Regions from separate parts of the Paenibacillus sp. plas6 genome, predicted to be linked through region 2. Evidence: predicted binding sites of a transcription regulator. Region 2 holds the regulator's gene; each other region holds the start of a gene.
What was found. The regulator LexA, encoded in region 2, represses DNA repair genes until DNA is damaged. The targets are predictions, from matches to a motif close to CGAACATATGTTCG.
Positions count from the first base shown of each region.

Region 1 (8,031 bases), 460 kb from region 2:
AGCTTTTCGCTAAAAACTAACAAAAAAAAAGATCACTCCTTTTGTTTAAGAGTGACCTTTTTCTTTCAATACTGTTTAGTTTTTCGCATGAATCCGATAGTTGCATTTCGTGCCGCCTTTGGCTAGGCATTCCATCCGCTCCACCGGCGCATCTAGTAGCTCCTGGAATAGCTCCAGCTCACATTGACAAGCTTGATGATAGCGATCGGCAACGCCTTTAATCGGACAATTGTATTCGGCAATATACCAGTACTGTTCATCTTGACTTGCTTCAGCCATATATCCGCCTGTTGCTTGGATATGCGCTAACTCCTGAACCTTTTCTGCCAACGTCTTGCCTTGCATTGAAGCAGAATAACGTTGCAGCAGTTTACGTTTTCTTCCTTGGAACATCTTGTCTATGTAAGGAAGCGTTTCTGGATCCCCTTCAAGCTCGCTTAGCAAATCAACCGTCAACAGCTGATAATTACGCGGAAATAGCTCCTCTGCCTTAGCAGTAAGCTCATAGGCATGTAATGGTCTTCCCATAGCCTGTTTTATCGATATAACTTCAACATAGCCATGCTTTGCCAGTTCATGCATATGTCGGCGAATTGCCATCTCAGTAAGTCCAAGTTGCTGGGCTATTACGTTGATCTGCATTCGCCCTTGACTGCGAAGAATATAAAGTATGGCATCACGAGTCGAACCAGTCTGCTTCATAACAGCCCGCCTTTCTAGTTAAATAAGTTCTTTTGCAATATATTGCTCAACCGCCTGTTTAAATTGCAGCAATAGCTCAGGAAGCTTAGGAATTAGCGGATGTAATTCTTTTGACTCCCATTCATAATATTGCTGTACGAGCGGACGACGTAAACGAACCAGCTCAAGTAATAGAGGTGTCATATCTTCTGGGTAAACCCCTTCACCAGCCGTTATTTCGACAATATCGTCATAACTGCTAGCGTCACGCATTAAAAATCCATCAATCAAATAGCTACCAACATCTGTTACAATTTCAATTGCTAAATGGAGCGCACGCTGTTCAGCAAGCTGTTGAATAACATTGCCATTCCACTCTTCCTGCAGCTGTTTAATTGCCTCGCTTAACGCTGGAATGCTATTTAAACGTACAGCAATTTGCTCTTGGTTAACATAATACATTAATTATCTCCACCTTTTTCAGATGAGCTATTGCTTTCGTTGAGTCTTTTTTTCGCTTTACGCTTTAGCGTTATTCCCATTACAAAGCAGCTTATTATGATGACGAGCAAATACGTCAACATTTCATAAACGTCACCCATAATGTTGACCCCTCTTAACTTTCGTAATCAACTGCAATTGATGATTCACGCACTTCATTCATATGTGCAATAACTTTTTGGTGTACAGGATGAACTTGGTACGCATCTAAATCAGCCATTGAATCAAATTTTGTAATTAATGCAATATCGTAAGAGCGAGCGGAATGGAGCACATCCACACCAACTTCGATATATTTTAACTGCTCAATTTTTCCTTCCATATTACGGAGTACTTGCGCTGTTTCTTCAACTTTCTCTGGCGAGTTATCTTTTAATTTAAATAGTACGATGTGTGTAATCAATGAATTTGCCTCCTCAGTACTTTTCAGATGTATTACTTTTTATGATAACCTAGTACCCTTATCACGACAACCTTGTTTTTTATTTATACTTATCTTTCTGCAAAATGAAAAAAGAGCCCCCTCTGGGCTCTTTTAATAAAGATTTACTTTTAAGCTTCTGTAACAACAATTTTTGCTTCCATTGTTGCATGTCCTGGTCCGCAAGGAATGCTACAAATAATTTTGTATTCCCCTGGCTCATTAAATGTGTAAGTAGCTTCTGGATTATCTTTGTCCAAATTAATACCTAGTTCTTGAATTTCAGCACCATGAATCCCGCTTTTGTTAGAAAATTTCATGATTGCCGTTTCTCCAACTTTTACCTCGTACACATCTTGATTAAAAGTAAAATCATTTGAAGCGATAATTTTCATTAAGATTGTTCCTTCTGGCAACTCTGCAGATTCATCTACAGGTTTTTCTGGCAAGCCAAACGCAACAAGACATACTGCCATAATAGAGGCGATTGATACAAGTGTAAACATAATCCATTTGTGCATTACATTGTGCTCCCCTTCTATATCATAATGTCTATCACTATATTACCTAAGATTACCGAATTTTCTCAACTACTAACTAGACAAATGTGAATATTTTTTCATCTTTATGACAAAACGATGAACATTTTGCGAATTATTGAGACATATATTGCTTAAGCAACGCTTCACATTCCACTTTCACGACACTCCAAAGCAGCATTTTTTCATGATGATACCCTCTACAGACAAATTTCACTAATAAACCGTCATGCTGCTTTAACCGCTCATACATTTTTATCCCATGCTCACGAAACATACGACGTAAATTTGCCATATCCAGCAGCACTCTATCCTGTACTCCGCGCAAAACTGTTTCATACAATCGCGGCAATTTGAGTTTTGATAAGCCAATAACTTTAATATCATGATCAATAATAAGCAATACTAGCTCTAACAACATATACTGCTTGATGGCATCTGATTCATGCCGTTGCAGCCGTGGAGCATGTGAGACTGCATTCGGCTTAGCTATTCTTACTTTAAGCTGATCTTGCTGCGTACTCATTCCTGCACCTCCTGCACAAACAGCTTATATGAACAGCGTTCCCATCGCTCCATTTCTATATAACCGAACGTATGTTCTTATTATATACAAAAAAACAGTAAATATGCAACTATATAGGTGCTCAATAAGTACGTAACATGATGCAACAAATAAGGATCAGGGCTGTGAAATGCAATAAATAGACAATTAGGACAATTAGTAAGTGAAGAAACGAAAATAGTGCAGATTAAATACATAAATAATAAACAGAAGCTTAGCGAGGAATTCGCCTTTAAAGACTGCTACCTCCAAACAAATAAAAGCAGCAGCCTTTAAAAAGCAAGATGAAAAAAGATTATTTCAAAGCTTTATCGATTATCCACTTTTTCAGGATACAGATCATGATTCATTAAACGATATTCCGCCATTTTTTCATATTTTGTGTTAGGACGCCCCCAGTTTGTAAACGGATCGATAGAGATGCCGCCGCGCGGAGTAAATTTGCCCCAAACTTCGATATAACGTGGATTCATTAAATTAATCAAGTCATTCATAATAATATTGATGCAATCCTCATGAAAATCACCATGATTGCGGAAGCTGAACAAATACAATTTAAGTGATTTACTCTCCACCATTTTAATATCTGGTATATAAGAAATATAAATTGTCGCAAAGTCGGGTTGACCTGTAATCGGACAAAGACTTGTAAACTCAGGACAATTGAATTTTACAAAATAATCACGATTAGGATGTTTATTTTCAAAGCATTCTAGCACTTCCGGTGCGTAATCCACCGGATATTTTGTACCTTGATTACCTAGTAAGGTAACCCCCTGCAATTCATCTTTTGATCTTCCTTCTGCCATAGTATTGTTATCCTTTCTCCGTAAAATTAATGAGTAGTTAAGCTGATAAATTAAACACCTTTTTTATTTCCCCATACCCAAGTATGAAGCTGCGGCAAGACGAATACAGATAATAACTCCGCATCTGTCATCGTCCGCTCGATTAACCACTGATAACGTGATAATAAATGCGGTAATAATTGCGCTTGATCTTGCTCAGTAAGCTGATCATTGCCAGCCTGCAAATAAAAAGGTACACCCTTATAGCGATGATGCACTTCCTTTGCATAATTCAAATCCGCTTCATCAAACACAACAACCTTCAAGCAAAAATCTGATTGATGCTGGAGTAAAGACTTAATAATTTGATCAAGCTGCTGCCAATTTGTACTCATGCCAGAGCTAGGCGGCTTAGGAGATATAGTTAATTGATCGATCTCCGTAAACCAGGGCTGCCATTTACTGCCCTGCGTTTCCAGTGCTACCTGCTTCCCCGCCTCATGCAGCTGTTTAATTAGCTCACCAAGCTGTGGCAGCAATGCTGGGTTTCCGCCTGAAAGCGTCACATGATCGTAGCAACTGCCGCCAAGCTCATCTAGCCGACTAAGGATTTGCTGAGCAGTTAATAGCTCAATCTCATCCTTTGCAGTTCCATTCCAGGTAAAAGCAGAATCGCACCATGAGCAGCGAAAATCGCAGCCAGCAGTGCGGACGAACATCGTTTTTCGTCCAACGACCATCCCTTCCCCTTGCACAGTAGGACCAAAAATTTCGAGTACAGGAATAGGACGAGCAGAAGCAGCAGTTGCAGACAACTGCTGTTTAGCATCCCCCGCTACCTTAACACTAAATGCCTTAGAGAAGGATGATATCACCGTTGCCACCCCCTTGCAGCTTGCGCAACAACTTCACAGGACGATAAATACAATAGCTTGTCGGCGTTTCCCGCAAAAACACCTGCAAGCAGTATGGCTTGTTGGCTGTTGCTTGTAAATATTCTGTAATAATCTCATAAATTGTGCGAGCAACAACTTCCGTTGTCGGAAACTGCTGTGAAACCGTATCACTAAAAAGCTCCTGATGCTCATTCAACAAAGTATGATCTAAACGATCATGAATAAGCTTCTTAATTGTTGCAAAATTAACTAAAAACCCTGTATCATCTAGTTCATCACCAGCAATCGTGACATTCGCAAAATACGTATGCCCATGCACTCGTTGACACTTTCCAGCTTTTTCAGAAGGAACATAATGAGCTGCTGCAAATTGAAAATCTTTATTTAGCTCATAAGCAAAGGGATGCTGCACTTGAGGATAAATTTGCTGTAACATTATTTCCCCTCCCGTAAACTTAAATATTGCTCCAAGCCGCGTCGACGCAATTGACATGCTGGACATTCGCCACAACCATCAGCAATGATGCCGTTATAGCAGGTTAATGTTTTCTCCCTTACAAAATCAAAGGCATCAAGCTGATCGGCAAGCTGCCATGTTTCTGCTTTTGTTAGCCACATAAGTGGTGTATGAATAACAAATTCATAGTCCATTGATAGATTTAAGGTAACATTCAAAGATTTAATAAAAATATCACGACAATCGGGATAACCGCTAAAATCGGTTTGGCACACTCCAGTAACAATATGTTTTGCCCCGATGCCTTTAGCTAAAACAGCAGCAAACGATAAAAATAATAAGTTGCGGCCGTCTACAAAGGTTGAAGGCAGTTCTCCATCCTTAGCCTCGATTTCAATATCGTTGCGCGTTAAAGCGTTTGGTGCTAGCTGATTAAGCAGCCCCATATCCAGAACATGCTGCTTTACACCAAGCTCTTTGGCAATGGCTGCTGCACATTCAAGCTCGAGCGAATGTCGCTGACCATAATTAAAGGTTACCACTTCAACCTCAGCGAATTGCTCTAAAGCCCAAAATAAACATGTGGTGCTATCTTGTCCACCACTAAACACGACTACTGCTTTTTCTTGCTGTAACATAACGTTCCTCCTGACCTTCGTTTACCTTAAGATCAATCGAAACAAGTCGAGCTACACGCCCCATATGAGATTCCAAATTAAAACGGCGTGGATTGCAGAAAGTGCAATACACGCCGAACACAAAACAACGATCTTCCTAAAGCAGGAAATCGCTTCTGTTAGTTTTTTATAGAGGGAGTTCGCGAACCTCTCCTGAGACTTCGTTAGCCATAAATGACTAAAGCTCAGATTTCTTGTTCAATTGTCAAAGTTACTATAACATAGCTCGTTAAGTGCATCAAGCGTTATAATGATATGCTCCAGCAGTTGCTCAATATCCTCCATTTGATCTTCGTTAATTCTCCTATTAAATGAAAGATAAATGGCATTTTCATAGCAAAGCGGCAGCCAATCCTGCTCATTATCCCCTTGTTTTGTCTCATCTCCAAATTTTGCAGACAATACTTGCTTTAGCTCCAGCTCCCGCTGCCAAATTGACATAATAAGCTCCTCAATTTGCGGACAAGTCATATGTGGGTTATGTACTGGACAAACAAATTTAAGGGACAACGTGCAAGCTGGAGATGATCCTTCACGCTGCAATATTTCATCTGCCAAATCTTCAATCGAACTGTACAGTACAATTTCTGCACTTAGTGAAGGGTTAGGCAAATGTTGCGGAAAGGTGAAAGTAAGCGACCATGTGCGCGACATAACTGCCAGGTTCAACTGATCGCTGCGATTAATAATCGCAATCCTTCCATCAAGATTATCTAAATCATAAAGCTGGTTCTCCAGCGCGACTTTTAAGTTTTCAAACACAACAGGATCAAACAACAAATTTCTTCATCCCTTTCTAGCGAATCATATATGATTTATGCAACTAATGCAGCAAATCAACGTACAATAATCATAAAAACATTATTCCAGTCATCCATTGGCGGCAGCAATATAAAGATTTATACAAAAAATATACAGCCAACTACCTGTAAAATGTCGTATACTATCGATATATGGTGGTTTAAACATAATGCAATAAGGAATGTAATTCAAGGTAGAGGTGACATAATGGAAGACATAAAACAAGCTTACGAAGAGCTAGGGCTCGAACCATTCGCAAGTAAAGATCTCGTTGAACAGCGATACGCGCAAGTGCTGCGCAAGCATCGTGCACGCACAAAGTTGGCGGCACAGGGGCAAGCAGTTGAAAACGATGATAACTTTGATTTTGATAAGCTCACAGCTGCATATCGAGCAATACTAGATTATGAAGCCAAGAAATATACCGAGGAATATGAGCAACAAGAATACGGAAAGTATAAAAAATTTGCAGGACAGGCAAAAAAATTCGATCATTTTTGGCGCTATTATAAAGTTCATACGTTTGTTGCCATTGCAATAGTTGCTGCCATTATTTACGGGGTTGTAGCCTATATGGATAGACTGGAGGAAAAACGCTATCTGGCAAGCTTGCCGCCTGTTGATGTATCCGTCACTTTTATGGGTAACTATTATGATACGGCACAAGACAAAAACTATGAAACTACGAATGAAAAATTTCTCAATGATTTTCCGCAATTTCAACGCTTTACGACCGAACTAATTCTCGTACCAGCAGATGAAAGTATGCAGTATGCTTACTTGCAAAAAGCATTTATTATGGTCGCTACCGAGACACCAGACATTTATATTGCAGATGATTTCATGAAAGATTGGTCAATGCAACAAGAACTCTATGTTGACCTTGAAACAATCGAATCACTTGCTCCGCTAGCAAACAGCCGTTTTGCTATAAAAGGAGCTTTAATGGATATGGGTGAAGTGGTAGGTGAAGAGCATTTTTATATGCTTGATTTGACCGAAAGTGCGCTTGCCAAAAATCTGCCGATCGCACATGAGAAGCTTTATGTTGGCATTCGGCAAAATGCACCTAATTATGAAAAAGCTGTGGAATTCTTGGAATATTACGCTTCCACCTTGCCAAATTCATAGTTGAAATTCTCCAAAAATAACATAAATAAAGCGTCTTGTTCAGCAAGCGCAAGAGAACTTTCTTGTGCGGCGGCAAAACAAGACGCTTTTTTCTTTCCCTATGTGAAAATATACAAAAAAATAATAGCTGCTGCCTTAATTCTATCTGCTCAAACCTTTAAACTACAGAGCTTAGAAACTACTTACAAGTAATGGTACATTGAATATCTTGATTGTAATTGCCAAAGCCGCTGCCAAACAGCATCATTCCGCCACAGCGTTTTGCATCCTGCTTACTGCTAATTCGAAGTACAATTTCTTTCCCTGCAATTAAACCTAGCTGCTCGATAGTGATATGAGAAGCTTGCAGACCGTCAATAAATGTGCCTTGATCTGTCACGCGAATATGCTTCATCACGCCATGAGTAATATCTTTATGCCACCATGAAGGAGTGTACAAGCCTCTCCCCTTCTCCATTTTCCCTGGATAAGTCCACTCTGCAACATCTAATCCGTTAATGCTAAACAAAATATCAGATGGCTGTAAATGAGAAACCGAACAAGGTGTTTCTGAGCAAATTTCAAGTGTCAGCTC
Region 1 is NZ_CM170151.1:356,308-364,338, forward strand. Features, by position in the region: gene AC2TDL_RS01775 (helix-turn-helix transcriptional regulator) at 76-702, opposite strand; gene AC2TDL_RS01780 (DUF86 domain-containing protein) at 721-1,143, opposite strand; gene AC2TDL_RS01785 (hypothetical protein) at 1,143-1,283, opposite strand; gene AC2TDL_RS01790 (Dabb family protein) at 1,298-1,585, opposite strand; gene AC2TDL_RS01795 (cupredoxin domain-containing protein) at 1,735-2,124, opposite strand; gene AC2TDL_RS01800 (YhjD family protein) at 2,258-2,668, opposite strand; gene queF (preQ(1) synthase) at 3,016-3,516, opposite strand; gene queE (7-carboxy-7-deazaguanine synthase QueE) at 3,567-4,310, opposite strand; gene queD (6-carboxytetrahydropterin synthase QueD) at 4,351-4,827, opposite strand; gene queC (7-cyano-7-deazaguanine synthase QueC) at 4,827-5,486, opposite strand; PreQ1 riboswitch class I at 5,639-5,682, opposite strand; gene AC2TDL_RS01825 (hypothetical protein) at 5,724-6,302, opposite strand; gene AC2TDL_RS01830 (hypothetical protein) at 6,534-7,457, shown strand; gene AC2TDL_RS01835 (ArsR/SmtB family transcription factor) at 7,636-8,031, opposite strand, start outside.
Region 1: AC2TDL_RS01800 (YhjD family protein) is a predicted target of LexA. The motif match lies at 2,733-2,746, and genes of this name have one in related genera.

Region 2 (8,031 bases):
TCATGAACATTATCCTGGCTTTAATGATAAAGTGATGCAATTTTTACTAGGTCTTTAGGGATATTAGCAAGCAACTAAGCAACTATTGGTAACAATATAATAAACTTTCAATATGAATTAAGAGGAACTTGGGCATAAGTTCCTCTTAATTTATTTTATATGGTTAAATATTTATGTAGTGAATTTACAAAATATAATAATATAGGATATTATTGGGGTGTGAGTTGTTATATTATTTGAAATGAGGGAGCGATATGAAGTTTGTATTGGTGTTTGGTCCTCAAGCAGTTGGTAAAATGACGGTTGGCATTGAACTAGCAAAAATCACTGATTTGAAATTATTTCATAACCATATGTCGATTGAACTGTTTCACCCATTTTTCGGATATGGACCTGAAACAATGAGATTAGCCGGTATAGTGAGAAAAGAGTTGTTTGAAGCCTTTGCTAAAAGTAATCAATACGGCTTAATTTTTACCTTTATTTGGGCTTTTGATCTGCAGGAAGATTGGGATTTTGTACAGAAAACTTGCAAAATTTTCGAAGAACAGGGTGGAGAAACGTATTTCGTTGAGTTGGAAGCAGATATGGAGACAAGATTGCAGCGCAACCGAAGTGAATTTCGTCTTGAGCAAAAACCATCGAAACGAAATATTGAAGAATCTGAGGAGGATCTGCGAGCAACGATACAAAATTATCGCATAAACTCATTGCCGGGGGAAATAACAAAAGAAAACTATATTCGCATCAATAATACACTTTTGGAACCTACTGAAGTTGCCCAAATTATTAAGGAGAAATTTCAGTTATAATGGATACGGCTCTATTCCTACCCGAAGAGGTAGTTGAATAGAGCCATTATTTTTTTTGGATAACGAGCTTATTAATATTATTCTCTATAATTCACAGGCAACGCCGTCTCCATCGCGATCTAACTTTTTGCTATAGCCAGGATCTCCTTCAAATAATGGAGTGACCCCTGCCTCATGAGCCTCTGTACAGTTTTTGTAGAGAGGTTCTTCAACTTCAGCTTGCAAATCTTCATCTAACTTTAATTCACTTTTATCTGTGTTAGGGTTAGTTTTTCCAAAAAGACTTTTTGGTTTTGCCACAATAAATAAAATACGTTCGCCATCTTCATAGGCGGAGAGCTGATGACCAATCCAACTTCCGGCACCGCGATTGTCGCTTGAATCAACATATGCAACACTTGCCCCCTCACCGCCTTCTGCACACATTGCCATTGGCCACTCATCTCGATCATAGCCATCTCTAGTGCTAATTCTTTTTAGCGATTGCTTACGTCGTTCAGCTGCACCGTCTCGATCGATTGTGCAAACATCGGAATGTCCATTTTCAATAGCTGAATAAATATGTAATGCTGTTTCAGGATAGCTGTCACTAGGAAATTCTAAAACATAGTCGTAATCATCAGGCTCAGTTTGCTTTGAAGAGACAATATTAGAATGAGTTTTTTCTGTATTTTGCACCTCTGTCAGCAGTTCTTCTGCATCCGTGTCCGTAGCTATCTGATTTTCAGATTGAGTTTTGGTTTGCTGTGGTTCAGCTATAGCTTGTGTTGATGTTAAGTGTGAATTTGATTGCTGACCACAGGCTGAAAGGAATAAGCATAGAGCTAGGACAAAAAACTTTAATGATTTCAATACAGGTTCCTCCCGTAATGATAATTGCGAGGAAATGTCCTCTGAATAGTAATGACCATTATGCCAACTAGCGATAATGGTCATCATTTTTTTATTATATGCTTATTATTAATGCATATCACGGAACAATCCGATGACTTTTCCAAGAATCGTAACATTTTTTAGAATAATTGGTTCCATTGATGAGTTTTCAGGTTGTAGGCGAATATGATCTTTTTCACGATAGAAAGTTTTTACTGTCGCTTCATCATCCTCCGTCATTGCAACTACAATATCCCCATTGTTTGCAGTTTGTTGCTGACGAACAATCACAAGATCACCATTATGAATACCAGCTTCAATCATACTATTACCGACAACAGTTAGAACAAACACATTATGCTCACCAACAAAATGGGAGGATAGCGGGAAGTAATCTTCAATATTTTCAGTAGCGGTAATTGGAATACCAGCTGTAACTTTACCGATAATCGGAATGTGTTTAACAGGAAATGGAATTACGTTGTCGGATGAATCTGTATATTCATCATCATGATCTAATATTTCAATTGCACGTGGTTTAGTAGGGTCACGGCGTATGTATCCTTTCTTTTCCAATCTATCTAGATGACCGTGTACTGTAGAGCTTGATAATAATCCTACAGCTTCAGCAATTTCTCTAACAGCAGGAGGGTATCCTTTTTCTCTTACTTCTTTTTTTATAAAGTTCAATATTTCTAATTGGCGCTTAGAAAGCTTGCTCATATAATCAACTCCCATTATTATTAGGGAAATTATAACATAGAACTCCGGTTCGCACAAACATAAGTTCTTGAGAATATATGTTCTTATTTTTTGGTAGAATCTATTGACAAGAAACATATGTTCGCATATTATAAAAACAGAACAAATGTTTGGGAGTGACATGAGATGACAACTTATAATCCGTATGCATATCAAGGCTATGAGGTCATTAAGACATCGCTAGATCATAAAAAAGGAAATACCAATTCAACACAAATCTATAAATGGATATTTAGTTTATTGGTTATAGTTTTAATAATAACTAGCTTATATTTAATTACTGCTGCTGCCGGCAGTTCTTCGTCACAATTTGCTGTGCTTGATGGTGAATCAGTTGTAACAGTTAGTACTGGTGATACATTATGGAATATTGCAAGTCGACATTATGAGCACAAAGATCTTAACTTTATTGTATTTTTAATAAAGCAACGTAATGGTTTAGAGAGTGATCTGATTAAGCCCGGCGAACAGCTAATTCTGCCCGAGCTTCCTTAATAGGGAATGTATAATAACTAAAAATATTTCTAAGCTTATAAGGCATCAGTAAATGATGTTACTTTATAAGCTTTTTTGCTATAATAAATTTGTTGTGGATTTTTTCAAAGGTTTATCATTGTAATAGGGATGCAAAGTGCAACTCCCGACCGTAGCCGGCAGAAGTTTGTATTGATAAAGAGGGGAGTGGATGAAATGGATATGGATAAAATGGTTGCGCGTATTAATGAGCTAGCGCGCAAAAATAAATCTGTTGGTTTAACGAAGGCAGAGGAAAAAGAGCGTGAAAAATTAAGAGCGCAATATCTCTCTGTGTTTAAAGCCAATTTTAAACAACAGCTTGATAGCATAAAATATGTAGAGGATGAAACTTCAGAAAGTAAACCACTGCATTAATTTCTTAAAGATAAGCAGAAATTAATATAGATAGAGGAGGAGTTTGCTTGTCTCGTTCTTGGGAAAGAAAAGTTAGAAAAAATATGGAACTGGTAAATAAGCAACGGAAAAAAGCTGGGCTCGGGGATGTGCAGCTTAATAAAGCGGCTGGACAAGATAATAAAATCGTGTTCAAAGGGCAAAATATCGTTTTTCCAATTGTACTTATTCTGTTTATTGGGATGTATAACATTTTATTGTTAATGAATCCTGTTTACGAGCTAGATGCAATGTATTGGTTAACAAATGTTGCTTATCTTGTTTTAGCAGCTCTATTTTTTTTCCGAAAGCCTTATCTTGCGATAGGGAAAGATTATATACAGTCACGTCGCATTATGGGGGACAAGCAGCTATTTGCAGTTGCGATTAAAGAGATTAAAGTTCAAGGCGGCTACATTATCATTATTCCGAAAAATGGTAGTAGCTGGGCTTTTAATAAAACATTCAATCGCTTTCCCATTGAGGATATGAAGGTTGAGTTAAAGAAGCTAGCAGAAAAACATAATATTACTTGGACTGAACTATAGCAAATAAAGGAGAGAAACAAGCGTGAAAAAGGCAGTAATGTTTGATCTGGATGATACGCTACTTTGGGATGCTCGTAGTGTAGAGGAAGCATTTCGTGCAACTTGTGAGTACGCTGCGGAAAAAAATAAAAATATTGATCCGTCTTTACTAGAAGCAGCAGTTCGCTCTGAAGCAAGAAAAATATATGAAGCCTTTGAAGCATTCCCATTTACGAAGAAAATTGGAATTAATCCTTTTGAAGGGCTATGGGCACGATTTGCAGAAGGAGAGCAACAAGAATTTCGTCAACTTGAGAAATTTGTACCTGAATATCGTCGTTCTGCATGGGTCAATGGTCTAAAAGTTATCGGGATTGACGATGAGCAGCTTGGGGCAGAGCTTGGTGAAATGTTCCCAGCAGAACGTCGTAAACGCCCGCTTGTTTATGATGAAACGTTTGCTGTGCTGGATAAGCTAAAAGGGAATTATAAACTGCTATTGCTTACAAATGGTTCGCCAGATCTTCAAAGAGAAAAGCTTGCTGGAGTTCCACAGTTAGCACCGTACTTTGATCATATTATCATTTCAGGAGAATTTGGTATTGGTAAACCTGATGTTTCGATCTTCCAGCATGCATTAAGCTTACTTCAAGTAAATGCTGATGAAGTTGTAATGGTTGGCGATAAATTAACTACAGATATTTTAGGGGCAAATACTGCTGGAATACCTTCTGTATGGATTAATCGTCATGGTGTTGATAGAACTGACGAAATCATTCCTACGCATACCATTTCTGATTTGAATCAATTATTTGCAATTATTGAAAAATAACCTTTATTTGATTTAGCATGTTCTTGTCACAAGGGCATGCTTTTTTATTTGAAAGTGGTTAGGTTAACTTTTACTCCTCGTAATCAATTAACTCTAAATAGTTTATATTGTAACCGTCACTTGTTAAATTCCATATTCCAGGAATTTGATATAATTCCCATTCATCATTTTCGTTAAGTTTAAAAATGTACTCCCTGTACCAATTTTTTAAATCCTCATTAGCCTCGGTATACTGTTCCCTGATAGTAAGCAAAGTACTATTAAAAAAATCATGCTCGTAGATATTTTTAGTGATGTATGCTTGAGTAATTGTCACGCCTTTATGAAAAACGGTCGGGTATAGTGAGTATTTCTGTACAAAAAGATCTGAATGTTGAGGTGCATCCATATCATGGATAATTAACATTTCAAGAAGCTGGGAGGCAAGCGTTTCGCCAAACTCTTCTATAAAGGCTGCTTCATAATCTGCAAATTCTTTTTGCGTGACCTTGTCCAGCATTGCAAAATCAAGTATCATTTTTTCTTTCTTTTTTACCATTTCATAAGCGGTGTTGAGATCAAAATCAGTCGTTTCCGATTCAATTAGCTTAATTTCATTCGATGATTGACATGCAGTTAGGAATAACATCACCATTAGTAACACTGCATATAAGCTTCTCATATGAACGAACTCCTAACATAATAAATTAGAGATGACCTGCTAATATATTCAATGAGCCAAGCAAAGAATCCTGTAGTTAGAAATGGGAGCGGATAATTTTTAATATTAAGAAAAAAGCACGAGCTATTAATTAGCCCGTGCTTCGTCATCCATAACTTAATGATGATTACATTATTTTTGGAAAGAAGGGTCATGGTGCGGATGAGCGATCCAGCCTTCTGTTTCGATAAACAAGCGTACTGCAACAATTTTTTTGCTTTCCATTAGTGTGAAGAAGTGAGGTGTATTTTCAGATACAGAAATAACGTCACCTGCTTGAAGCTCTACATCAAAGTAACCAACATCGTCAGTACCTTTAATGACGAAAATACCTTCACCAGCAGTAATAGCGCGGACTTCATCCTCAGTATGTGTATGAACATTTTCGAATTTCGCAAGCAACTCATCTAGGTTAGGAGTTGCTTCAGAAAGCGTAATAATGTCCCATGTGCGATAACCGCGACGCTCGGCAAGGTCACGAATTTCGCTATCAAATGTATCAAGAACTTCTTGTTTTTCCTCATCAGTTAATGTGAATTTTTCGCGTAAATCTTCACGTAGTTTATTAATATTCCAGTGTTCATAAAGAACGCCTTGGCTTGACAAAAATGCGGCTACGTTTTCTTCACCTTTAATACGTTCGTCTGTGTTGCGAATTCTTACCTCTGCCATGTATTATTCCACCTTTTCCAATAGGAATTTAATTGTTATATTATAATTATAAAACAAAAAAGTTGGATTGTCGATTATTATCCTTTCAACTTATGTGAAGTTCTGATAAAATTTGAGATAGTGATTTTGGGAAGGGGTATGAAAGTGTCCAATAATAAGCTGCAAGAACAGCTAGCAAAGCGAATTCTCATTTTAGATGGTGCAATGGGAACAATGATTCAGCAAGCGAATTTGACAGAAGCAGATTTTGGCGGTGCTGAATATGATGGCTGTAATGAAATTCTAGTATTAACTCGTCCAGACTTAATTACAAGTATCCATGAACAATATCTTGAGGCTGGAGCTGACATAATTGAAACGAATACATTCGGTGCTACTAGTGTTGTATTGTCGGAATATAATATACCAGAGAAAGCAAGAGAAATAAACCTGGCTGCTGCTAAATTAGCACGTGCAGCGGCAGACAAATATAGCACTGAGGAGCGTCCGCGTTTTGTTGCAGGTGCACTCGGACCGACAACTAAAACATTGTCAGTAACTGGCGGGGTAACATTTGATGAATTAGTAGAAAGCTATTTTGAACAAACGGTAGCTTTAATTGAAGGTGGAGTAGACGCGATTTTGCTAGAAACTTCACAGGATACATTAAATGTAAAAGCGGGCAGTATCGGAGTTCGTAACGCTTTTGAGGCAACAGGTATCACTCTTCCAATAATGATTTCCGGTACGATTGAGCCAATGGGAACTACGCTTGCTGGTCAAACGATCGAATCGTTCTATATTTCACTAGAGCATTTAAATCCAATCTCTATTGGTTTAAACTGTGCGACTGGTCCAGAGTTTATGCGTGACCATATTCGCTCATTGAGCAATATTGCTCGCACGAAGATTTCATGCTATCCAAATGCAGGATTGCCTGATGAAAATGGGCACTATCATGAGACACCTGAGTCTTTAGCTCGAAAATTAGAGGATTTTGCTGCAAATGGTTGGCTTAACATTGCTGGCGGCTGCTGCGGTACAACACCGGCTCATATCAAAGCAATTGCTGAGACAATGGCGAAATACCAGCCAAGACAAGCTTTAGGAGATCATCCTGATGCAGTTTCAGGAATTGAAACAGTTTTTATTGAAGATGATAACCGTCCGATTATGATTGGTGAACGGACCAATATTTCTGGTTCACGCAAATTTAAACGTCTTATTAAAGAAGAAAAGTTTGATGAAGCTTCTGAAATAGCACGTAGTCAGGTTAAAAACGGAGCTCAAATAATTGACATTAATTTGCAGGATACAGATATTGATGAAGCTTATGCGGTTAATCAGTTTTTACCGCAAGTTATGAAAAAAATAAAAGCTCCAATTATGATCGACTCTACTTACGATCATATTATTGAATTGGGCCTAAAATATTCACAAGGTAAAGCGATTATTAATTCGATTAACCTTGAAGATGGAGAAACGAAGTTTGAAAAAATTGTTCCGCTTATTCACAAATATGGTGCTGCCGTTGTTGTCATTCTAATTGATGAGCGTGGACAAGCAGTATCTCGTCAGGCAAAGCTGGAAGTTGCAGATCGCGCTTACAACTTGCTTGTTAATAAGTACGGAGTAAACGAGGAAGATATTATTTTCGATCCGAATATGTTCCCAATCGGTTCTGGTGATCCGCAATACATTGGTTCTGCAGTGGAAACATTAGAAGGTATTCGGATGATAAAAGAAAAATATCCGCGTACAAAAACGTTACTCGGCTTAAGTAATATTTCCTTCGGTTTGCCTGATGCAGGTCGGGAAGTATTAAACTCTGTTTATTTGTATCATGCGACGAAGGCAGGTCTGGACTATGCTATCGTTAATACAGAGAAGCTTGAGCGCTATGCTTCTATTCCAGCAGAGGAACGCGAGCTGGCGGAACAGCTAATTTATAATACGAATGATGAA
Region 2 is NZ_CM170151.1:4,427,920-4,435,950, reverse strand. Features, by position in the region: gene AC2TDL_RS19705 (acetylxylan esterase) at 1-58, shown strand, start outside; gene AC2TDL_RS19700 (AAA family ATPase) at 255-812, shown strand; gene AC2TDL_RS19695 (excalibur calcium-binding domain-containing protein) at 897-1,112, opposite strand; partial or broken gene AC2TDL_RS19690 (NucA/NucB deoxyribonuclease domain-containing protein) at 1,110-1,490, opposite strand; gene lexA (transcriptional repressor LexA) at 1,773-2,408, opposite strand; gene AC2TDL_RS19680 (LysM peptidoglycan-binding domain-containing protein) at 2,574-2,942, shown strand; gene AC2TDL_RS19675 (DUF896 domain-containing protein) at 3,138-3,338, shown strand; gene AC2TDL_RS19670 (hypothetical protein) at 3,386-3,904, shown strand; gene AC2TDL_RS19665 (HAD family hydrolase) at 3,942-4,715, shown strand; gene AC2TDL_RS19660 (hypothetical protein) at 4,786-5,376, opposite strand; gene AC2TDL_RS19655 (1,2-dihydroxy-3-keto-5-methylthiopentene dioxygenase) at 5,548-6,087, opposite strand; gene metH (methionine synthase) at 6,292-8,031, shown strand, end outside.

Region 3 (8,031 bases), 760 kb from region 2:
TGAGATACCGTATGAACCAATAATTGAAACATTAATTGCCGATTCAGCTTGAGTAGCGTTGTTATATGCAGCAATTGGAATATTATAGTCTCCTGCAGCTACTCCTTCAGGCGCAGTCACTTGAATGTTTAAGGTTTGAGTAGCATTAGGCTCAAGTGTAATGGATGAGATATAGTTGCTATTCGATTGAAATCTAACTTCCCATCCATTCTGTGGTGATGCTGCTAGTGCATAAGTTTGCTCCTCAGCAGTGTGGTTGCGAAGTGTTGCGGAGAATGTAAAGCTGGAGCCCGCATAGCCTTCCATATTATCTTGCTCAATTTCAAAATTGGAGTTATATGTGCCTTTTTCAGCGACAACGACACTAAGATTAAGTGAAGCGTCCCCCGCAGTAACAGTAAACTGATATTCTCCTTTATCCACCTGCAAAGGAACATCAAGTTGCAGGTTTAGCGTTTGATAATCTCCTGCTTTAACAGCGATTTGTTGTACTTTTTTACCACCAGTAGTCAGTTCATAATCCCAATCTTTATGCTTTGTTGTAAAGCCGAGATTTGCAATTTGAGTGGATTGAGTTAAGTTAATAAGTTCAATAGAATAGCTAAGAGAATCCCCTGGAGCTGCCGTTAGCTGCCTATAAGCTGTATACAGCTCTAGATTGGTTGCAGCCTTGGCAGGTTTAGAAGATGCAACAAAGCCAGTCAATAGAATTGCGATAGATAGTGCCAGCATCATTGCTTGGCGGCATGCTTTTCGCATGCAAATCCCCCCTGTCAAAAGTTGTTTTCAACTAGTCTATACGACAGGAAAAGGCGACTTGGATTTATTCTTTTTCATATTTTTTTAATTTTTTTGTAATAGAATCAATTTCATAATAGCGATAATTATGAAATCGTTGAGTGATTATTTTTTTTGTTTTAAGATACGAGTAGAATTGTTGCTCGTGTTCTAATCTAAGTAAAGGAGGAAGCCGTTACAGGAAAAGGCTGTAACAAATAGCGATTTCGTGCTGTAACGGATGTGAAATGCTTGATGATAAGCAATATAGTATTGAGCTATTGCAGTCTATTCGTGAAGGCTCTGTTGAAGCCTTTAATGAGCTGTATCGACATTATGTTCCGCTCGTCATGCATATTGCTTTAAAAATTGTAAATGATCGCATGGAAGCAGAGGAAGTTTGTCATGATGTGTTTTTAGAAGTATTGCGCAAGTCGCAGCATTACGACAGCAGCCGCGGCTCGCTTGATGCATGGATTGCGATTATCGCACGCAGTCGCAGTAAAGATTTTGTACGGAAAAAACATCGCCGCGCGTATGTTGCAGCTATATTTGACCATAATACGGAGCTTTCAGATGAAGTGACAGCAGTTGAGGCCGCTTCACCAGAGGCTGCTGCAATGTCGAAGATTGAGCAAGAGCTGCTTCGTGAAGCGCTGAATGAGCTGCCCACTGCACAGCAAAGGGCGATTTATGCAGCTTATTTTAAAGAAAAAACACATCAGGAAATGGCGAACGATTGGAAGGTTCCTTTAGGCACGGTGAAGTCGTGGCTGCGTTATGGGATAGGGAATTTACGTAAGCAGCTTGAGAAAAAAGGATGGCATACAGTGAATGAAAGGAGTGATGCTTATGAGCAACGCCACTGAACAACATGACCAATGTAAAAATGGCTATCGTGAAGAGCAATGGATTGATTTTATTTTAAATCATTTGCCAGTTGCTAAGCGTCAACAGCTTGAGCAGCATCTTCCTGGCTGTATAGCTTGTCGTCAATTAGTAGAGCAATGGGGGGAATTGCTTGGCGATCTAAATGAAGCAACTAATGAAACTGCCTCGCATACTTTAGCAACGCAAAAGCTTGAAGCAGCAAGCAATCCAGCGCATGAGTTATCAGAGAAAAAACTTCGTTCATTGCAATGTCATGTCAAAAAACAAGCAGCTTGGCGTCAATTGCTCCATAAAACTAAGCAGCATAAAATAGCTCTTAGCTCTGCCGCTGCTGTTTTACTGCTAGTTTTTACTTTTATCCATTTTCGGCTATTTTCCGCTAATTCGGATCGACATCTTGACCAATATGTTCAGCATTATGAGCCTGCAGCAATATCCTTTGTCAAGGGAGAGAATAGTGCGCGTTATCGGGTCGAAGCTGCTGAAGGACAAGCGAGCAGTGGCTATATATGGCTTAAACAAGATTGGAGCGAGGCGTTTTTATGGCTGGAAAATTTGCAGCAAATCGGTTTGAATGATTATCAGGCTTGGGCGATTTCAGGTGATCAGGCGAGCAGTCTTGGCATCATTCAACTGGTCGGTACAGAAGGGCATCTCTATATTAGTCCTCCAGCTCCATTACATCCTGCTGATTTTATTACGCTGACTGTAGAGCCTAAAGGTGGCAGTAAAGCACCGACCTCCAAGCCAATTGTGCTAATTGTGAAGCAAAAATAGATTAGAAGCTGTTCAGTTTGTCGATGTTGAATGACTTTCTGGACAGCTTTTTTATCTTGAGCATGAATATTTTTTATGATACTGTAATATAATAGAACGTATGTTCGTGAATTACAGCAGGAGGAGAAACAGCATGAAAATTAATAAATTAACCCCAAACCAAAACTTATTATGGGAGTCGTCGAAAATGATGCTGCCAGAGCATCGAAAAGCGTTACAGCAATATAATCAATCACTTAAAATACGGGAGAAAATTGTGCTTGATGAGCAGCAGCAGGAGGAGATTAACAGATTGCTGCAGCAGTCATTACAGCAGAAGGTACCGCTAATCGTTAATTTATATGATCGCTATGAGCAGCTTCGAATAACAGGGAGAGTGGAGCGAATTGACGTACAGCTTCAACGTTTTAAGCTAAACGGTCAATGGTTTTCTTTAGCGGATGTGGAGCGGGTGGAGCGAGGTTAAGCTATGTATATTGGCTTCAACAATTTCAAGCTAGCTAACCAAACCTCGCAAAAATGATAAGCATAACAACTAGCGCAGCTTTAACTGATTTGCTGCTCTAATTGCAATAGCTTGCTTTTCATGTCAATTCCGCCACGATAACCGGTTAATGTGCCATTTTTACCAATGACACGATGACAAGGAATGACAATAAGCAGTGGATTTGCGCCAATTGCAGCACCAACTGCTCGGACAGCAGACGGTTTGCCAATTGCTTCAGCAATTTGCGAGTAAGTATAGGTTTGTCCGTATGGAATGGAAAACAAGGCTTGCCAAACTGCTTCTTGAAAAGCAGTTCCTTTATACCAGATTGGCATTGAAAAGGCAGTTAAGCTGCCTTGCCAGTAAGCAATGAGGTCATTGGCAAAGGGCTCAAGCTGCTTATCGTTACGAATAAAAAGAGGGGAATCGAAGGTAGCATTTCCCCATCGCTCTAGTTCTGCCCATGAACCGTGGTTAGAGCCAATAAAGCATAAACCTTGCGTTGTCGCGGCAAGATGAATTTTCCAATCCTCGTAATAAACAATGGACCAATATATGGTGGGCATAAAAGCTTTTTTCATAAGACCTCCAATGCGGAAAAAGGCTGCTGATAGTATTAGATAAACGTTGTTGTTAGTTCAGCAGCGCTTTTATTAAACGAACAGCTAAGCGTGGAACGTATACAAGCAGTTCAAGCAACACATCTAGAAAAAAGAGATCAGAATCATGCTGCTTTCTAGCTTTGCGTTCTTGGGCAAATCGTTTATTTTTACGCTTGCGTAACAATTTATCATCACCTCAGATATGAAAACTAATTAAGGCTTTCAAGTTAAGTTTTCCCTGTAAGTTAAGCAATGTGCAGCAGTAAGTAAAATGCACCATAAAACACGTAACAATATGTAATACGTCAAAAAGCATAAGCGGATGCTAAAAAGTGAGGTTCAGGTAAAATTTTTTTAAGATTGAAACAGAACAAATGTTCGTATATAATAAAAGAGGGTGATTAGTGATGAAACAATACATTGGAAAACTGGTGCAATTAATATATATCGACAGTAAAAAGCAAATCTCCATTCGTAATGTGCATATCATTGCCGTAGGAGAGCATAAACTACTTGGGTATTGCCTGCAGGCGAAAGGAATACGCAGCTTTACAAAGGCTGGAATTATTGATATGGAGGTAATCCAATGGAAAGCAAGCTAAGGGATCAAGGAACGATTAGCGAAATGCTGCATCAAGCGATGGAGCTGCGAATTCCTGTATCGATTGCATTGTCAGACTCTATAGAGGAGCTTCGTGTCATAGGTATTATCGAAGGGATAAGTGAGCAATTTGGCAAATTCAAAGTAGAAGATGACTGGTTTTTTATTGATGATATTGAAGGAATTGAACTAATGTATGCTCAGCATCAATAAACAGCAATATTACAAGGCTCACAGTGTCTTCATGCCCATTTTGACTTTATATGGATTAGTTTGTTGATACCATTGCCAGCAAAATATAAACACTATAATGGCATCAATCACATCCCCGCCATAATACATGAGTAATCCGCCCAGCTTTGCTTCCCCTTGCTCAACTCCAAGCGGAGGAGCTAAATAAATATATTTTGCTAATAGGTTATGGGCAGCAGTAGCGAGTAGAAATACAATTGCTCGATAACGAAAGCTGTAATGCTGCGGTGCCGGATCAATATAAATTAGTGATACAGTAAAGACGTAGCCTGCTAAAAAAATATGCAGATGAATAAGCCAATGCAATAGCGAGTTTTGCTGCATGATGTAGAATAAATTCGACCGATAGAGCAGCCACAGGCCCCCAATATTTAAAATGCTGGCTATAGCAGGGTGCGCAACTAAAGAGAATGGCGGGCGATGTAAAAGCTTAACGAATCTCCGCGCCGCTTTTACATGAATAGTTCGCAATAGAAGCGTAAGCGGTGCTGCAAGCACAATAAGAAGTGGACCAAGCATGCCAAGCAAAAGATGGACAATCATATGAATTGCAAAATTAGAATGAGCTAAATGGGCTAATGGACCGACACAGCTTATCGCTACACAAAACGCTCCTAACGCAAAGCATAAATAGCGATGAAAGGGCCATTTTCGCAGATGCCGATAGGAGTTTGAGACAATAGCGAACCCAATATATAGGCAAGTCAAAAGTAGTGCTATAAAGAAAGTAAGAACATCAAGCTTAGCAAAATGAACAGGATCGTTAGAAATATGATTGATCATTGGCTGCCTCACACAACAGTAGTTTTCTTTTTCGCTATTACGAAAAATATGAAGCCAGAAATGAGCAATAGAACTGCAATGATATTCCAAACTAAATCATAGATAATTACGTTATCGACGTAACGAATTTGATGAATACGCATTAGCTTATGCTGAATTGTACCGTCGTAAAGCTGAAAAGCTCCTGCCCCAACTAGCAATCCTGCTAACCATATCATCTTTAGGAATATGTTATGTCTTTTTAAATTAGCTAACCAAAACAATCCGCCAATTGTTGCAAACCAGCTAAAGGCGTGAAGAAATCCATCTGAGATTAAGCCAATTTCGGTAGTTGATTTATCATAAAAATGATGCCAGTGCAAGATTTGATGAAATATAGTTTCATCAATAAACAAGACAGCTCCTAAACCAAAGAGCAATCCAGACCAAAAATTAGCTCGGATACGCTTGATTGTACTCCATCTGCTAGTGACTGTGACCATTGACAGTAATATTCCCTTCTTCACTTCTTGTAGTTTAACAATTGCTTTAAACAATTGCATCTTTATTATCGCCATTTCAGCATAAGGTCAAACATTTTGCTATACTTAAGATTAGTCGAAGTGAAAATGACAACTAGGAGGAGTAAAGTGGCTACATTTATACTAATTATAATTTATTTAGCATTTATTAGCCTTGGCTTGCCTGATTCTTTACTTGGCAGTGCTTGGCCAGCAATGAGTAAAGATTTAGCGTTGCCGCTTGACTCGGCAGGTTATATTTCTATTGCTACCTCAGCATCTACTATTATATCTAGCTTATTTAGTGGGTATGTCATAGAAAGAGTCGGTACTGGACGTCTTACATTAATAAGTGCAGCTTTAACTTCTGCATCTTTATTTGGAATAGCCTATGCTCCCAATATCGGATGGCTGATTGTGCTTGCTATTCCGCTTGGTTTAGGAGGAGGAGCAGTAGATTCAGGCTTAAATAACTATGTTGCAAAGCATTATAAAGCACATCATATGAACTGGTTACACTCATTTTGGGGTGTTGGAGCAACACTAGGTCCAATTATTTTAGCTAGTTATTTAACAGATTCGTTGGAGTGGAGAAAGGGTTATTTTACAATAGCACTGATGCAAGCGACATTAGCAATAATTCTTCTTATTACACTACCAATATGGAGTAAATTAGCTAAAACTGTGCATGTCGATAAAAAATCAGTTGAGCAACAATCTATTAAGGATGCGGCAAGCGGCTCAAATGTATTCAAATTAAAAGGATTTAAAGAAACGATCGCTGCATTTTTATTTTATTGTGCGGCTGAAGCTACGGTCGGTTTATGGGGAGCAAGTTACTTAGTGAATAGTAAAGATATATCTGCCGATAGAGCTGCGGAATGGGTCGCGTTATATTATGCAGGAATTACAGTAGGACGTTTTATTACAGGGTTTGTCACCTTTAAAATGAGTAATTTAGCGATAATTCGCACTGGTCAAATTACCGCATTAGTTGGAGGGGTATTTATTGTATTTCCAGTGCCTGAGCAGTTAATTTTGGCAGGATTTATTCTAATTGGTTTAGGCTTAGCTCCGATCTTTCCTAGCCTAATCCATGAAACACCTAATCGCTTTGGTGAGCAAAATTCAGCTAAAATTATAGGCTACCAAATGGCTATGGCATATACAGGAGTTGCTTTTTTACCTCCGCTTTTTGGTTTTATTGCAGCTAAAACATCAATCTCAATTTTCTCGGTCGTGATTGTATTTTTTATTGCCGCAATGTTCTTACTCGTAGAGAAGGTTAATTTCGGACTGCAATTAAATGAGAAAAATAACTAGTTGTAATGCACGAAAATAAAAAGGAGAATGTCTGAAAAAATAGCGCCAGACGTTACTCCTTTTTTTGCTATAAGCATTGTGATTGAACTAGCATTTATAAGCGAGGATGCTAGCAGATGGGAAGGAACCAAATGTAAATGTAGGCCAAATCCAGCCAACGGTATTACCCAGAGGATTAGCGGATGTGACAAACATTAAGAAGACTTGCCCATTTCTTAACAAAATAATTGTCCATCTGTTATCGCAGCCTGCTGCAAATGTGGCAGCACCGCTTTGTTGTAATAAGGTTTGAGCCTGTGCAGGATTTTGCGATGCTGTTTGGAACAGATTAACAATATTTTGCGGCGGTGGTGGAGGTGTGGAGCCGCCAGGTCCAGGACCAGGGCCAGGAGGGAATCCGCCGCCAGGTGAGAAACCTCCAGAACCTGGAAAACCACCTGGAGCTGGTGGGAATGGGAAAAAGCCACCTGGAGGAAAGCCGCCGCCAGGGAAAACAGGACCTGGAAATCCAGGTATTGGACGCCGCGCTTGATAGCCGCTATTACATGGATAATTTGAACCATCAGATGAGTCGTTATTATGCATTATAAACCTCCTCATATTAGTTAGCCTTGCAGTAAATTAGTCAAAACAATATATGTGATAAGGAAATAATAGGTGCAAATATCATGGAATAATGGGGGAGGTTTAGATACAGGAATGAACAAAAAACGCCTGATCCCCTTAATAATACAGGGATTCAGGCGATTGCTAGTAATATGCTAGTGATAAAAGGATAACTAGTTATAATTTCTAAACCAGTTTTTTCGCAGGTTTAATAGGCAAGCCATGCTCTAATCTAGCATTAAGCTCCTCGGCTAACGGAATGAGATCCATTGGTGTAGCAATAGTATAATCAGGAACCTCAGTTTCGTCTGCAGGTATTTTACTATAACGAGAAGTCCAGCTCATATGAACGCTTGTTATGCCCATAAGATTGGCTCCTTTAATATCGCGGCTTAAATTGTTGCCGACCATAATAATTCTGCCAATATCCTC
Region 3 is NZ_CM170151.1:3,666,598-3,674,628, forward strand. Features, by position in the region: gene AC2TDL_RS16105 (COG1470 family protein) at 1-759, opposite strand, end outside; gene AC2TDL_RS16110 (RNA polymerase sigma factor) at 1,026-1,646, shown strand; gene AC2TDL_RS16115 (anti-sigma factor domain-containing protein) at 1,630-2,445, shown strand; gene AC2TDL_RS16120 (YolD-like family protein) at 2,579-2,911, shown strand; gene AC2TDL_RS16125 (methylated-DNA--[protein]-cysteine S-methyltransferase) at 2,992-3,513, opposite strand; gene AC2TDL_RS16130 (hypothetical protein) at 3,566-3,718, opposite strand; gene AC2TDL_RS16135 (hypothetical protein) at 3,942-4,136, shown strand; gene AC2TDL_RS16140 (hypothetical protein) at 4,121-4,348, shown strand; gene AC2TDL_RS16145 (cytochrome c oxidase assembly protein) at 4,367-5,170, opposite strand; gene AC2TDL_RS16150 (DUF2243 domain-containing protein) at 5,179-5,652, opposite strand; gene AC2TDL_RS16155 (MFS transporter) at 5,800-6,993, shown strand; gene AC2TDL_RS16160 (hypothetical protein) at 7,081-7,578, opposite strand; gene AC2TDL_RS16165 (HAD family hydrolase) at 7,786-8,031, opposite strand, start outside.
Region 3: AC2TDL_RS16120 (YolD-like family protein) is a predicted target of LexA. The motif match lies at 2,539-2,552, and genes of this name have one in related genera.